Regions from separate parts of the Anoxybacillus sp. LAT27 genome, predicted to be linked through region 2. Evidence: riboswitches for the same ligand, from Rfam matches in the RefSeq annotation. Region 2 holds a riboswitch; each other region holds the start of a gene.
What was found. Region 2 has a riboswitch for S-adenosylmethionine ahead of mtnK (S-methyl-5-thioribose kinase). Riboswitches for the same ligand answer to the same signal wherever they lie in the genome.
Positions count from the first base shown of each region.

Region 1: linked by a shared signal. The riboswitch ahead of mtnK (S-methyl-5-thioribose kinase) and the one ahead of mtnK (S-methyl-5-thioribose kinase) in region 2 are both predicted to bind S-adenosylmethionine.
Region 3: linked by a shared signal. The riboswitch ahead of LD028_RS13920 (methionine biosynthesis PLP-dependent protein) and the one ahead of mtnK (S-methyl-5-thioribose kinase) in region 2 are both predicted to bind S-adenosylmethionine.

Region 1 covers NZ_JAIWYK010000434.1:59,021-62,299, forward strand. Annotated here, with positions in the region: gene mtnA (S-methyl-5-thioribose-1-phosphate isomerase) at 1-897, opposite strand, end outside; gene mtnK (S-methyl-5-thioribose kinase) at 905-2,074, opposite strand; SAM riboswitch class I at 2,147-2,246, opposite strand; gene LD028_RS13380 (carbon-nitrogen family hydrolase) at 2,342-3,136, opposite strand; gene LD028_RS13385 (pyridoxal phosphate-dependent aminotransferase) at 3,233-3,279, shown strand, end outside.
Region 2 covers NZ_JAIWYK010000065.1:24,228-27,506, reverse strand. Annotated here, with positions in the region: gene mtnA (S-methyl-5-thioribose-1-phosphate isomerase) at 1-686, opposite strand, end outside; gene mtnK (S-methyl-5-thioribose kinase) at 694-1,863, opposite strand; SAM riboswitch class I at 1,936-2,035, opposite strand; gene LD028_RS05065 (carbon-nitrogen family hydrolase) at 2,131-2,925, opposite strand; gene LD028_RS05060 (pyridoxal phosphate-dependent aminotransferase) at 3,022-3,279, shown strand, end outside.
Region 3 covers NZ_JAIWYK010000440.1:1,681-4,959, forward strand. Annotated here, with positions in the region: gene metC (cystathionine beta-lyase) at 1-248, opposite strand, end outside; gene LD028_RS13920 (methionine biosynthesis PLP-dependent protein) at 252-1,355, opposite strand; SAM riboswitch class I at 1,418-1,525, opposite strand; gene LD028_RS13925 (cupin domain-containing protein) at 1,640-2,113, opposite strand; gene mscL (large conductance mechanosensitive channel protein MscL) at 2,239-2,634, shown strand; gene LD028_RS13935 (phosphatidylglycerophosphatase A family protein) at 2,739-3,254, opposite strand.

The DNA of each region.
Region 1 (3,279 bases), on a different contig from region 2:
GATGTTTACACCAGCGATATGGGTCACTTCTTCTTTCGCCCGTTCTTCAATCGGAATGTCGTCGCCTGTTTTCGTCTGTAAGTCGATTGTTGAAAGCGGGGCGGCGACATAAAACGGAATGTTGAACGCGTTCGCCAAAATAGCTAAGCCGAGCGTGCCGATTTTGTTCGCTGTATCGCCGTTGGCGGCAATGCGGTCTGCCCCGACGATGACGGCAGAAATGCGCTTTGCTTTCATCGTTTGCGCCGCCATATTGTCTGTAATGAGGGTCACATCGACGCCAGCTTGCGAAAGTTCCCAAGCGGTCAGCCTTGCGCCTTGCAAGACCGGGCGTGTTTCACAAGCGTACGCATGAAGGATGATTCCTTTTTCTTTCGCTAAATGAAACGGGGCGAGCGCCGTGCCGTAGCGTGCCGTTGCAATCGCCCCCGCATTGCAAATTGTCATGATGCGGTCGCCGTCTTGAAACAAAGAAAGGGCATATTCACCGATGCGGCGGCAGACGTCTTCATCTTCAATTTGAATGCAAATTGCTTCATGAATAAGCGTCGTTTTTGCTTCGTTGACAGATGTGGCGTTGGCGACGCTTTTCATCAGCCGATCAAGCGCCCAAAATAAATTGACGGCAGTCGGACGCGAGCTTGCTAAATAGTCGCGATCGCGCTTTAGTTTAGTATGAAATGTCGCTAAATCATCGGTTTCATATAATTTGGCTGCAAGTGCTAATCCGTAAGCGGCGGTCATGCCGATCGCTGGTGCCCCGCGCACTTTTAACGTGACGATCGCGTCCCATACGTCTTTTATATTTTTTAATTCTAAATATTCAGTCTTATGAGGCAACGCTTGTTGGTTTAAAATCGTAATATGCGTATCATGCCATTGTACTGCTTTCATCATTTTCCTCCTAGCTGTTTACATGTGCGGTTTGTTCAACGAGACGTTTGAAATCATCGACACGAAGATTGTGTCGATGGACGATCAGCTCGCGTCCGAGACGAAGGGCATGGCGTTTCGCTTCGAGCCGCCGTTCAAGCGGCAATTCCTCCAAATCGGCTACGTGCGCTAAGCCGATCGTGCGGCGAATGACTTCGCAACCAGCAAATCCGATCGCTTCGACGAGCGCATCGTTCATGATGTCGTCGAGCACGAAAGAAACGCGCGCATACGGTTCGTTGCTTTCTTGCCAACATGTTGTAAATGTGCGAACAAACACGTCCCACGTTTTTTCAATATGTGTAAAGAGCGGCTCGCATTCGCTTTCATGGCGAGAGAGGGCGTTTAATAGTAAATTGGCAAAAAAATTCCCTAAATCAAAGCCGATCGGACCGTAAAATGCAAATTCTGGATCAATTACTTTCGTGTCATCGTCACTTGCGAATATGCTTCCGGTATGTAAGTCGCCATGAAGCAACACGTCTGCTTTTGTTAAAAAGAGCCGTTTCAATTTCGCTACTTCGCGCTTGAGTTCATCATCTTGCCAAAGCTGTTCGACATCGGCGCGCAGTTCTGCTTCAAAGTTGTTCGTGTCGTGATCAAAAAACGGGTCGGTAAAGATGAGATCTTCCGTAATTTTACAAAGTTCAGGATTTGTAAACTGTTGGGCGAGCTTCTTTTTTTGTTGTTGATTCATGCCAAAATCAGACGTATAAAACGCCGTTTTCGCGACAAACTCGCCGATATGTTCAGAAAGCTTCGGAAATGTTTTTCCTTCGATAAGTCCACGACGTGCAATTTGTAAATGGGATAAATCTTCCATCACCGTAATCGCTAAAGTCTCATCGGAATAATACACTTTTGGTACATACTGAGAGGCGTAGCTTGCGAATGTGCGCAACGCTTGGCTTTCAATTGTCGCTCGTTTTAATGTGAGCGGCCAGCTTTCTCCGACGACTTTCGCATACGGTAGCGCTTGTTTGATAATGATGCTGTCGTTTGTGCGTTCGTTGACGATGCGAAAGACGAGATTTAAGTTGCCATCACCAATTTCTTGACTAGAAAGAAGGGCATCTTCTTGGAATAGCCCTAAACGAATCGCGAGCGCGACCGCTTTTTGTTCTGTTAACGGTTCGTACATATGAATTCCCTCCTTGACATAAATAAAAAACCTCTTTCGCTGAACGAAAGAGGTTTGAAGTTTGCTTCGCACCTCTTATCTCTCAGCCTACTGCTGCAAGAATTAGCACCGTGCGTCATCGCCGGTTGCCGGGTTTCATCGGGCTCGTCCCTCCACCTGCTCTTGATAAGAGTGTTTATCTTTATTTGAATATTTGAATGTTTTGAATAGTGAAAACGTTTCGTGAATTCGCTTGATTTGAATCATACATCGCTTCTCGCTTGTTTGTCAATCTTTTTTTTCAAAAATTTTATACACGTCTGGGCGACGATCAGCAAAAATCGGGATGCGGGCGCGTACGCGTTGTACTTCGCTTATGTCGATCGTTGCCTTGATGACCGTTTCTTGTTCGCTTCCTTCTGCAAGAATATTTCCCCACGGATCGATAATCATCGAATGCCCAGCAAACGTGTTGTTCGGGTCTGATCCTGCACGGTTGCACGCGACGACGTAACATTGATTTTCGATCGCTCGCGCCATTAATAACGTGCGCCAATGATGAAGGCGCGAAAGGGGCCATTCCGCAACGACAAATAACACTTCCGCACCGTTTAGCGTATGCGCGCGAATCCATTCTGGAAAGCGAATGTCATAACAAATGACCCCCGCACACGTCGTTTCATCGAGCGAACATAGCCCGGTCGTTTCTCCCGCTTGTAAATATACATGCTCATCCATCAATTTAAACAAATGAAGTTTGCTATATTCACAAACGACATCGCCGTTTCGATGGACGATATACATCGTATTCGTTATGTTGTCCGCCACTTTTTTCGCGACCGATCCACCGACGATATGCACATGATACGTGCGGGCAAGTTCGGAAAGAAACGCTTTCGTTTGTTCGCCGTTTTCATCGGCAATATGAGCAAGTCTCGTTAAATCGTAACCTGTCGTCCATAGTTCAGGTAAAACGACGACATCGGCTTCTTTCGCGATTTGTTCCATGTAGCGCACGACTGTTTGTTTATTTTTTTCCGGTGCTCCAAACGCAATGTCCATTTGTACGCAAGCGATATTCATCTCATTCACCTCAAAAAAATTTTCTTTACATTTTGATTTTTACGATATATGATTCTTGACTAGAATTTCAACCTTTTTGTGAAGTAGGTGTGAAAAATGAAAACATTTCCGCAATCGAACTTGTTACAGCAACTTCCGAAGCA
Region 2 (3,279 bases):
ACGGCAGAAATGCGCTTTGCTTTCATCGTTTGCGCCGCCATATTGTCTGTAATGAGGGTCACATCGACGCCAGCTTGCGAAAGTTCCCAAGCGGTCAGCCTTGCGCCTTGCAAGACCGGGCGTGTTTCACAAGCGTACGCATGAAGGATGATTCCTTTTTCTTTCGCTAAATGAAACGGGGCGAGCGCCGTGCCGTAGCGTGCCGTTGCAATCGCCCCCGCATTGCAAATTGTCATGATGCGGTCGCCGTCTTGAAACAAAGAAAGGGCATATTCACCGATGCGGCGGCAGACGTCTTCATCTTCAATTTGAATGCAAATTGCTTCATGAATAAGCGTCGTTTTTGCTTCGTTGACAGATGTGGCGTTGGCGACGCTTTTCATCAGCCGATCAAGCGCCCAAAATAAATTGACGGCAGTCGGACGCGAGCTTGCTAAATAGTCGCGATCGCGCTTTAGTTTAGTATGAAATGTCGCTAAATCATCGGTTTCATATAATTTGGCTGCAAGTGCTAATCCGTAAGCGGCGGTCATGCCGATCGCTGGTGCCCCGCGCACTTTTAACGTGACGATCGCGTCCCATACGTCTTTTATATTTTTTAATTCTAAATATTCAGTCTTATGAGGCAACGCTTGTTGGTTTAAAATCGTAATATGCGTATCATGCCATTGTACTGCTTTCATCATTTTCCTCCTAGCTGTTTACATGTGCGGTTTGTTCAACGAGACGTTTGAAATCATCGACACGAAGATTGTGTCGATGGACGATCAGCTCGCGTCCGAGACGAAGGGCATGGCGTTTCGCTTCGAGCCGCCGTTCAAGCGGCAATTCCTCCAAATCGGCTACGTGCGCTAAGCCGATCGTGCGGCGAATGACTTCGCAACCAGCAAATCCGATCGCTTCGACGAGCGCATCGTTCATGATGTCGTCGAGCACGAAAGAAACGCGCGCATACGGTTCGTTGCTTTCTTGCCAACATGTTGTAAATGTGCGAACAAACACGTCCCACGTTTTTTCAATATGTGTAAAGAGCGGCTCGCATTCGCTTTCATGGCGAGAGAGGGCGTTTAATAGTAAATTGGCAAAAAAATTCCCTAAATCAAAGCCGATCGGACCGTAAAATGCAAATTCTGGATCAATTACTTTCGTGTCATCGTCACTTGCGAATATGCTTCCGGTATGTAAGTCGCCATGAAGCAACACGTCTGCTTTTGTTAAAAAGAGCCGTTTCAATTTCGCTACTTCGCGCTTGAGTTCATCATCTTGCCAAAGCTGTTCGACATCGGCGCGCAGTTCTGCTTCAAAGTTGTTCGTGTCGTGATCAAAAAACGGGTCGGTAAAGATGAGATCTTCCGTAATTTTACAAAGTTCAGGATTTGTAAACTGTTGGGCGAGCTTCTTTTTTTGTTGTTGATTCATGCCAAAATCAGACGTATAAAACGCCGTTTTCGCGACAAACTCGCCGATATGTTCAGAAAGCTTCGGAAATGTTTTTCCTTCGATAAGTCCACGACGTGCAATTTGTAAATGGGATAAATCTTCCATCACCGTAATCGCTAAAGTCTCATCGGAATAATACACTTTTGGTACATACTGAGAGGCGTAGCTTGCGAATGTGCGCAACGCTTGGCTTTCAATTGTCGCTCGTTTTAATGTGAGCGGCCAGCTTTCTCCGACGACTTTCGCATACGGTAGCGCTTGTTTGATAATGATGCTGTCGTTTGTGCGTTCGTTGACGATGCGAAAGACGAGATTTAAGTTGCCATCACCAATTTCTTGACTAGAAAGAAGGGCATCTTCTTGGAATAGCCCTAAACGAATCGCGAGCGCGACCGCTTTTTGTTCTGTTAACGGTTCGTACATATGAATTCCCTCCTTGACATAAATAAAAAACCTCTTTCGCTGAACGAAAGAGGTTTGAAGTTTGCTTCGCACCTCTTATCTCTCAGCCTACTGCTGCAAGAATTAGCACCGTGCGTCATCGCCGGTTGCCGGGTTTCATCGGGCTCGTCCCTCCACCTGCTCTTGATAAGAGTGTTTATCTTTATTTGAATATTTGAATGTTTTGAATAGTGAAAACGTTTCGTGAATTCGCTTGATTTGAATCATACATCGCTTCTCGCTTGTTTGTCAATCTTTTTTTTCAAAAATTTTATACACGTCTGGGCGACGATCAGCAAAAATCGGGATGCGGGCGCGTACGCGTTGTACTTCGCTTATGTCGATCGTTGCCTTGATGACCGTTTCTTGTTCGCTTCCTTCTGCAAGAATATTTCCCCACGGATCGATAATCATCGAATGCCCAGCAAACGTGTTGTTCGGGTCTGATCCTGCACGGTTGCACGCGACGACGTAACATTGATTTTCGATCGCTCGCGCCATTAATAACGTGCGCCAATGATGAAGGCGCGAAAGGGGCCATTCCGCAACGACAAATAACACTTCCGCACCGTTTAGCGTATGCGCGCGAATCCATTCTGGAAAGCGAATGTCATAACAAATGACCCCCGCACACGTCGTTTCATCGAGCGAACATAGCCCGGTCGTTTCTCCCGCTTGTAAATATACATGCTCATCCATCAATTTAAACAAATGAAGTTTGCTATATTCACAAACGACATCGCCGTTTCGATGGACGATATACATCGTATTCGTTATGTTGTCCGCCACTTTTTTCGCGACCGATCCACCGACGATATGCACATGATACGTGCGGGCAAGTTCGGAAAGAAACGCTTTCGTTTGTTCGCCGTTTTCATCGGCAATATGAGCAAGTCTCGTTAAATCGTAACCTGTCGTCCATAGTTCAGGTAAAACGACGACATCGGCTTCTTTCGCGATTTGTTCCATGTAGCGCACGACTGTTTGTTTATTTTTTTCCGGTGCTCCAAACGCAATGTCCATTTGTACGCAAGCGATATTCATCTCATTCACCTCAAAAAAATTTTCTTTACATTTTGATTTTTACGATATATGATTCTTGACTAGAATTTCAACCTTTTTGTGAAGTAGGTGTGAAAAATGAAAACATTTCCGCAATCGAACTTGTTACAGCAACTTCCGAAGCAATTTTTTGCTTCGCTCGTGCAAAAAGTGAACGCAGTCATTGCCGAAGGGTATGATGTCATTAATCTCGGACAAGGAAATCCAGATCAGCCGACACCAGCGCACATTGTAAGCGCGATGCAACAGGCGGTAGCAAAGCCTATGTATCATAAATATTCACCATTTCGCGGCTATTCGTTTTTGAAAGAAGCAGTCGCGACGTTTTATAAACGC
Region 3 (3,279 bases), on a different contig from region 2:
AAAAATGCCGTAGAAATGGCCGCCATGCCCGATGCGAACGCAAAACCGCTGACGCCCCCCTCCAGTTCCGCAATTGTTTCCTCAAGCGCCTCACGCGTCGGGTTACCAGAACGGCTATAATCGTACTTGCCAAACGTATCAAAATCAAACTGATGAAACGTCGATGCATGATGAATCGGGACACTCACTGCGCCCGTTTGCGTATCAATCTGCCATTGATTGTGAACGAGCTTTGTTTGTACATCCATTTTTTACACCTCTTTCATACGCTGAAACGCTTGTGCTAAATCAGCAATTAAATCATCATCGTATTCAATGCCGACCGAAAAACGTAACAAACGATTACATACCCCGTTGGCGATACGAATATCCTCTGGAATATCCATATGCGTTTGCGTCGCGGGATACGTAATAAAACTTTCGACACCGCCTAAACTTTCCGCAAACGTAATCAGTTTTAAACTTCGTAAGAAGGCATTCACCCATTTTTCATCGCGCACGCGAAACGACAACATGCCGCCTCTCCCCGGATATAACACATCCGTCACATCTTCGTGTTGTGTTAAAAATTCATAAATGGCTTTCGCGTTTTGTTCGTGCTGACGCATGCGCAGCGCAAGCGTCTTCATGCCGCGAATTAACAGCCATGAATCAAACGGTGATAACACCGCCCCAATCGCGTTATGATACATCGCGAGTTGCTCGCATAGCTCTTTTCCTTTGGCAACAATGAGCCCGGCAAGCACGTCGTTATGCCCGCCTAAATATTTCGTTGCGCTATGAATGACGATGTCCGCCCCTTTCGTTAATGGCCTTTGTAACACAGGGGTGTAAAACGTATTATCAACAATAAGAAGCAACCCATATTGCTTCGCAAACGTTGCCACCGCTTCAATATCCGCCTCTTGCATAAGCGGATTTGTCGGCGTTTCTAAAAAAATCGCTTTCGTTTTGTCCGTCACATGCGCCTTTACCGCATCGAGATCGCGAAAATCGACGTATGTAAACGACAAACCGTATTTCTTCCACCCTTTTTCAAATAGCCGATACGTTCCGCCATATAAATCGGCTGAAACGAGGAAATGATCGCCGCTTTCAAACAACGCAAACAACGTTTGAATCGCCGCCATGCCTGAGCTACATGCAAACCCTTGATCCCCTTCTTCTAACTGCGCAATCGCCTCCTCGACAATATGTCTCGTCGGGTTTCCTGTCCGAATGTAATCGTACCCTGTCGACTGTCCGATCCCTTCATGCCGATACGCTGTTGAAAAATAGACAGGCGGATTGACCGTCCCTGTCACCGTCTCGCTTCGATTGCCAATTTGCGCTAATATCGTTTCCACATGACTCATTCGCTCTCTTCCTTTCTAAAAAAATAAAAGCCTTCAAAGAAGAAGGCTTTTACAGTCGCTTCTTCTTATCTTCCGAATTGAACGCCAATTCGCTGGATTTAGCACCTGACCGCTTTCGGCTGGTTGCTGAAGGTTCATCGGGCCAGTCCCTCCCCTTCTCTTGATAAGAACGCAAAACGATATTGAATTTTCTGATTTTTAATTAATGTATCTTATTTTCCGAAAAATTGCAACTATTTTTTATCCTTTTCCAACACGTGAGGGCTTCCCCCAAGTCTTTTCTCTCATTCCGCCGCAAGAGCATCAGCTTTTGTCGGATGGACGGTGCCGGCTGGATGTTGTGGCGGCGCATAAATGGAATACAATTTTAGCGGAACGTTTCCAATGTTTATTACATTATGCCACGTTCCTGCAGGGACAAAAATAGCAGAACCGTCGCCCACTCGTCGTTCAAACGTCCATTCATTTTTCCTTTTTCCCATCCGCACGATGCCTTCGCCTTGTTCAATACGTAAAAGTTGATCCACGCCCGGATGAATTTCTAAACCAATATCCTCCCCGACACGCAAGCTCATTAACGTCACTTGTAAATGCGGACCTGTCCATAACGTCGTACGGAACATATTGTTTCGTTTCGTCGCTTCTTCAATTTGAATGACAAACGGGTTCGGTCCGTAATCTTTCGTATATTCCCGCGGAAGCGGATAAGGCATGATCGGATATGGATACATTGGATACATTGGATACACGTAATACATGTTCCCACCTCTTTTTTCATATTCATCGTCATGTTATGCACAACTGCCCGACCATGCGCCTCGCATGCAAAAATCGACAAATAGAATGGGGGTATGGTAAAGTATGAACAAAAGGAGGCATGCCGATGTGGAACGAATTTAAAAAATTCGCAGTACGAGGCAACGTCATCGACTTAGCTGTCGGGGTCATTATCGGCGGGGCGTTCGGGAAAATCGTTTCTTCTCTCGTCAACGACATCATTATGCCGCTCGTTGGTCTTATTTTAGGTGGCATTGATTTTAGCGGGTTATCTTGGAAAGTCGGCAAAGCGGAAGTGAAATACGGGGTGTTTCTTCAAAACGTCGTTGACTTTTTAGTTATCGCCTTTTCGATTTTTCTATTTGTCAAACTTTTAAACAACTTGCACGAGCGAATCAAAAAACAAGAAGAAACGAAACAAACCGCACCAACGATGACAAAAGAACAACAACTACTCACAGAAATTCGCGATTTGTTAAAACAGCAAAAAGAAACACCGTAGCCCCTAAAGCTTTTTGAGGGCTTCATTCGCATAATAAGCAAGCCGTTTATATTTCACATTTTTCCGTAAAAAAACCGTAAACCCATGCGGATTTACGGCTTTTTTTACGCATTCAACGCAGCTTCTTCCTCGTCGCGCAAGTTGTGCGCAAGGCGACCAGAGGCGCTTGCGGCAATGCTTGCGACTAAATCGTCTAAAAACGTATGCACGCCTTTGCCACGTTTCGTATCAAGCTGCTTAATGATTCCGACTTTATTTTTATCGAGATGACCAAATGTCGTCACCGCAATGCTTCCGTATCCGAGTACCGCCCCTAACGCTAACGTTTCATCGACGCCAAACAGCCCTTCATCCGTTTCGACAATCGTTTGAAGCGGCTCTGACAACATGCCGTTTTCTGCTAGTTTATCAAGCTCAATACCAACTAAAATCGCATGTTGTACTTCGCGTTTTTGTAACACTTTTTCTACACTTTCGATACATTCTGCCATCGTTAAATTTTTATTATACGGACTTTGCATTTCATATACAATCTCAGCAATGGCTGGAATCGTTACCCCACGTTCTGTTAATAACTGCAACGTTCTTTCATACACTTCTTTACTTGATATACGCTTCATTCCTCTTCCTCCTCTCGTTCTCTCA